DNA from 2 places in the Rossellomorea sp. NPDC071047 genome. Region 1 is predicted to be linked to the other one. Evidence: predicted binding sites of a transcription regulator. Region 1 holds the regulator's gene; the other holds the start of a gene.
What was found. The regulator LexA, encoded in region 1, represses DNA repair genes until DNA is damaged. The targets are predictions, from matches to a motif close to CGAACATATGTTCG.

Region 1 (3,207 bases):
AGACACTTGGTTAGTATTCCCATGGACAGCTGAAAAAGGAAAAGTAGCCCGACTGATCTGTGATATCTACAATCCAGATGGGACTCCATTCGAAGGAGATCCGCGTAACAATTTAAAGCGCATCTTAAGTCAAATGGAAGAGCTAGGGTTTACTGATTTCAATCTTGGACCTGAGCCAGAATTCTTCCTCTTTAAATTAGATGTAAATGGTGAGCCGACATTAGAATTAAACGATAACGGTGGCTATTTTGATTTAGCTCCTACAGATTTAGGGGAGAACTGCCGTCGTGATATCGCTTTAGAACTAGAAGAAATGGGCTTTGAAATCGAAGCATCTCACCACGAAGTTGCCCCTGGTCAACATGAGATCGACTTTAAATATGCAAGTGCATTAAGAGCATGTGATGATATCCAAACATTTAAACTAGTGGTTAAAACGATTGCACGTAAGCATGGATTACACGCGACATTCATGCCTAAGCCACTATTTGGTGTAAATGGATCAGGAATGCACTGTAACATGTCCCTATTCAAAAATGGGGAGAACTCTTTCTTCGATGAAAAGGGAGATCTGCAATTAAGCGATACTGCTCGTCAATTCCTTGCAGGTATCATTAAACATGCAACTGACTTTACAGCGATCACGAACCCGACTGTAAACTCATATAAGCGTTTAGTACCAGGATATGAAGCACCTTGTTATGTTGCGTGGTCTGCTCGTAACCGTAGCCCATTAATCCGTATCCCTGCTTCTCGTGGATTAAGCACACGTGTTGAAGTCCGTAGTGTTGACCCGGCGGCTAATCCATACCTGGCGATGGCTGTATTACTGGCAGCTGGATTGGATGGAATCAAAAATAACCTTCCTGCTCCTAAGCCAATTGACCGCAACATTTATGTTATGGACAAAAAAGAGCGTGAAGAAGCGGGAATCGTAGATCTTCCAGCAACTTTACACGCTGCATTAGAAAACCTTAAAACAAATGAAGTAATCGTTAAATCCCTTGGAGAACACATCTTCGAACACTTCGTTGAAGCGAAAGAAATCGAATGGGATATGTTCCGTACACAAGTACACCCATGGGAGCGCGAGCAATACATTCAAATGTATTAATCCTAATTGTAATTAATCAAAAAGGGGAGAGGGGTAGCAGAAATGCTAATCCCCCTCTCCTTTTTTTAGTGCATTCAAGAATACATATGAAATAAAGCCGCTATGTATACATAGCGGCTTTATTTCATATTAATGTACTTGACGATAAACCCCGACAACTTTTCCTAAAATGGATACATTTCTTAAAATGATCGGAGCCATAGTTGAATTCTCTGGTTGTAATCGAACATAATCCTTTTCTTTAAAGAAGCGTTTAACAGTCGCTTCATCTTCCTCGGTCATCGCTACGACGATATCTCCATTGTTCGCTGTTTGTTGCTGACGCACAATAACAAAATCCCCATCCAAGATCCCGGCTTCTATCATACTGTCACCCATGATTTCCAGCATGAAGACCTGTTCATCCGAAGGTGCCATACGCTCGGGCAGTGGGAAGAATTCCTCGACATTCTCAACAGCCGTGATGGGTTGACCGGCTGTAACCTTACCGATTAAAGGAACGTTAACAACCCGCTGACGCGGTATCGTATCCTCTTCAAGATTTAAGATTTCGATGGCTCTTGGTTTAGTGGGATCTCTGCGAATAAGACCTTTACTCTCTAACCTGGCCAGATGTCCGTGTACGGTGGAACTAGAAGCAAGACCAACGGCTTCCCCGATTTCCCGTACGGAAGGTGGGTACCCTTTTTCTCTAACTGCAATTTTGATATATTCTAGTATGTCCTGCTGTCTTTTAGACAATTTTGTCATGTTCACGCACCTCTATTATAGATCTTATGTTCCCATTATAGCATGTCTTTCCAGTCGATACAAACATAAGTTCGAATTTCTGTTGACACCAAACGAATGTTCGTATTACAATGAATATAACAAAAACAGAACAAACATTCGTATGGAGGTATTTTTTATGTTAACACACATTTGGAATCGTTTCTCTTACATTATTATATTATTTATTTTAGCGCTTTTATCTGCAGCCTATTTGCTAGTGGTTATGGCAAACCAGCCGTCATATCAAAGCATCACCGTCCAGGATGGAGACACACTATGGACTATTGCCAAACAGTACAATGAAGAATATTCTATGACAGTGGAAGAATTCATCGCTTGGGTAGGAGAGGAGAATAATCTCTCAACATTCTCAATCAAACCGGGTGAATCACTTGTGTTACCTATAGAAAATCCAACATTATCCACCCATTCAGACTATGAATTGGTAATGAACGAAGAATAGAGGGATAGAAGATGAAGGCAGTAATTTACTGCAGAGTCAGTACAAAGAAAGACACGCAGGAAACATCCTTGGAACGTCAAGAAGAGGAATTAGTGAAATTAGCACAAGAACACCAATACGAAGTGGTTGCTATCATAAAAGATCAAGCAAGCGGTTTTGAGTTGGATCGCCCTGGTGTTCTTGAACTTCTTGATTTGATTAAAGAGGAGTCGATTGAGGCTGTTCTCATACAGGACGAAACAAGAATTGGCAGAGGGAATGCCAAAATTGCTCTCATTCATTGTTTATTAAAAGAGGAAGTCAAGATCATCAGTCAAACACATAGTGGGGAGCTTCACTTATCTGAATCGGATTCTATGGTAATTAATATCGTAAGCATGGTTGAGGAGTATCAAAGGAAACTCCATAATTTAAAAATCAGACGAGGTATGAAAAGGGCAGTGGAAAATGGTTTTCAACCTCATAAAAATCTGAAAAATAAAGGGAATGCAGATGGAAGAGAGCGGATTGAAGTACCCGTTGAGGAAATTGTCAGGTTAAGGAAAAACGAACTGACATTTGCTGAAATTGCAGCCACTTTGAGGGGATTTGGGTATGATGTCTCCAAAGCTACCGTTCATAGGCGTTTTAAAGAATATATGTCTTCATTGGAAAATGCGTAACCCTTGTTTTATCTCCTTTAATTTAGTAACATGACGATAGTATTAATCTTAACTATTAGTTGTGTATTAGATCTTGCTGATTATGCAATAAAGGAGTTTTTATAGATGCTTTCAAAAACAAAAATGAATCGAATCAATGAACTTGCCAAGAAGTCCAAGAGTAGCGGACTAACTGAACAAGAAGCAAAAGAGCAGTC
Region 2 (3,207 bases), 310 kb from region 1:
TTCCGTTACGCGCATCTTCCCTTGCCTTACGTGCTGCTTCCCTTGCTTGGGCGGCTTTAATGGATTTTTTAATAAGAAGGGAACTTGTATCGGGATTTTCTTCTAAGAAATATAGAAGGTGCTCCGAAACAACTGCATCCACAGCAGAACGTGCTTCACTTGTACCAAGCTTTCCTTTCGTTTGCCCCTCAAATTGAAGGAGATGTTCTGGTATACGCACAGAAACGATACTGGCCAGACCTTCACGAATGTCGGTCCCTTCAAGATTTTTGTCCCGATCTTTTAAAATACCAACTTTTCGGGCGTACTCATTAAAGACACGGGTCATCGCTGTCTTTGCTCCGGCTTCGTGGGTACCTCCGTCTTTTGTCCGAACATTGTTCACGAATGACAGAATGTTTTCAGAGAACCCGTCATTAAATTGAAAGGCGAACTCCACTTCGATAGTATGATTTTCCCCTTCAAAGAAAGCAACATTATGAAGCACATCTTTTTCTTCGTTTAAGTATTGAACAAAGGCCTGGATACCGCTCTCAAAGTGAAAGACTTCCTTCTGATCATGACGCTCATCAATGATTTCAATTTTTAATCCTTTAAGAAGGAATGCAGACTCCCTTAGACGCTCACATAGTGTTTCATAATTATAGGTGATATTACTGAAAATCTCCGGATCAGGTTTGAAATGTATACACGTTCCGGATTTTTTCGTTTTTCCGATTTTCTCAAGAGTGGTTTCCGGTTTTCCACCTTTTGTGAAACGTTGTTCATACTTCGTTCCATCTCTTTCAATCGTTACAACAAGCCATTCAGATAGGGCGTTTACGACTGAGGCACCTACACCGTGCAATCCGCCACTGGTCTTGTAACCGCCTTGTCCGAACTTACCTCCTGCATGCAGCACAGTCAAGATGACTTCAGGAGTGGGCTTGCCAAGCTTATGCATTCCAGTAGGCATCCCACGTCCTTTATCCTGGACTGAGATGCTATTATCTTTATGTATCGTAACAATAATCTCATTTCCGAAGCCAGCTAATGCTTCATCCACCGAATTATCGACAATTTCGTATACTAAATGATGCAATCCCCTTGAATCTGTAGAGCCTATATACATTCCAGGTCTCTTACGAACGGCTTCTAAGCCTTCTAATACTTGAATGGCATCATCATTGTAATCCATGGTCTTATTCTGGTTGGCCACGAACATTCCCCTTTCAAAACTTCTCTAACCGTAAATAGTGCTTGTACGGTAGTATTGGTTATGTATATGTTAACTATAACACAAGAACGTTTGTTCGTTTACCTGTTTTGATCATTTCTGAGGTAAACCACTATTGCTTATTGTAGCGTTTTATTTGATTTTCGCAAATTTAATTTCCTAGAATGACTCTGAAATCGGACTGTTTTCTTTTGTATGGACCGGTTTTTTTAGTGGATGAAAGACAAAAGTCCATCCGAAAAAAAACAAGCGGTAAGAGCCGCTTGTTACAAGTGAGAATTATTTGGTTAAAGCATGTTCAACCTTAATACAGCGATCCATAATAACTGTATACCCACGTTCTTTCAAAAAGCGATAAGCCTCTTCATTCATTACACCTTGTTGCGCCCAAAACACGTTAGAATCGATCTCATCAAATTCTTGCGCGATCTGTGGCAAAAATTCTGAGCGGCGAAAAACATTGACAATGTCAATCGATCCTTCAATCTCCTTCAGAGAAGATACCGCTTTAACGCCCAATGCAGATTCAATGGTGGGATTTACAGGAATAACCTCATAACCTTGATCCTGCATCGCTTTTGAGACCATATAAGATGTTCGTGCAGGATTGTCACTTAATCCGATCACCGCAATGCGTTTTGATTGTTTAAGGATGTTTCCAATTTCTTGTCGGGATGGGTTTTCCATAGATGATTACAACTCCTTCTTCGTTCCTTACCATTCATTTTAAACTGTTCCATAAGTCCTATTCTTCTTTTATACCATATTTCCCTTTAATTTTTCAAAATTTTATAAATACATCTAAACAGAATGAAGTGTCAGATAGACAAAGGACGTGTTGCTTTTCCTCTATCCTTTCTGACACTTCTTAATATTTTACTCTTCAATTAACCCCTTGGATAGGAGAAATTCACGTGCAACATCTTTAGGATCTTGTTTATCCATATCCACCTTGGCATTCATTTCACTCATCTCTTCCTCAGAAATTTGTCCTGCTAATTCATTCAGGACTTCTTCTACTTCCGGATGCTCCTCCAGAACTTCTTGACGGATGATGGGAGCGGCATCATATGGTGGGAAGAATCCTTTGTCATCCGTAGTCGTGTTCAGATTGTAACGTTGTATTCTTCCATCGGTTGTAAAGGCCGGAATAATATCTACATCTCCGTTCTTCACTGCTTCATACATAATGTTCGGGTCAAAGCTTTCTTTCGCTTTAAAATCGTAACCGTATGCTTCTGCAAATGCATCGTACCCATCACCTTCACGCTCATAGAATTGATGCGGCGCTCCAAAGCTTAAATCTTTCGATAAGGGAACTAGGTCAGAGAACGTTTTGGCATCAAAGTCCTGATCTTGAGTATAAGCAAGGGTATACGTGTTCTCGAATCCAAGTGGCTTTAACCATGTCACATTGAACTTCTCTTCGTATCCTTTACGGACTTGAGATAGAATTTCTTCAGCTGAAGCCCCTTCCTTCGCTTGCTCTTTTAACACAGCTTCGAGTCCTGTTCCTGTGTACTCGATATATACGTCGATGTCGCCTTTTTCAAGGGCAGGTGTCAAGATCGATACTTCTCCCAGTCCTTCTTCCACTTTAACATCCAGGTCTGTTTTCTCTTTGAGAAGTTCAGCCATCATTTGCGTTAAAATAAATTGCTCAGTCCACATCTTTCCTGAAACCGTAATGGTGTCCTTACCCCCTCCATTTCCACAACCTGCGATCATGAAGGATAGGACAATTAATAAAATAAATGGTTTGAATTTCTTTTTCATTCTTACTCTCCTTTGAATGTGCTTTATTTCCGTGCTTTTAATCCTTTAGGTGTTGTCATTCTTTCAAGAAGCTTTAATAAAAAGTCGAAAGAAAGTGCAAGTAAGGCAGCAGGAATGGCCCCTGCAAGAACTAAAGAATTATTCCAAGTGGATAGTCCCCTGTATATGAGGTCACCCAGTCCACCCGCGCCTACAAAGGTTGCAAGCGTTGCGAC

Region 2: the regulator LexA is predicted to act here: its motif matches at 1,282-1,295, upstream of parE (DNA topoisomerase IV subunit B).

The regions. Positions count from the first base shown of each region.
Region 1 is NZ_JBNNJT010000001.1:1,151,243-1,154,449, reverse strand. It holds gene glnA (type I glutamate--ammonia ligase) at 1-1,114, shown strand, start outside; gene lexA (transcriptional repressor LexA) at 1,244-1,864, opposite strand; gene yneA (cell division suppressor protein YneA) at 2,022-2,348, shown strand; gene ACQKFO_RS06015 (YneB family resolvase-like protein) at 2,360-3,010, shown strand; gene ACQKFO_RS06010 (DUF896 domain-containing protein) at 3,116-3,207, shown strand, end outside.
Region 2 is NZ_JBNNJT010000001.1:843,556-846,762, forward strand. It holds gene parE (DNA topoisomerase IV subunit B) at 1-1,198, opposite strand, end outside; gene ACQKFO_RS04430 (CoA-binding protein) at 1,496-1,903, opposite strand; gene ACQKFO_RS04435 (glycine betaine ABC transporter substrate-binding protein) at 2,093-2,992, opposite strand; gene ACQKFO_RS04440 (ABC transporter permease) at 3,016-3,207, opposite strand, start outside.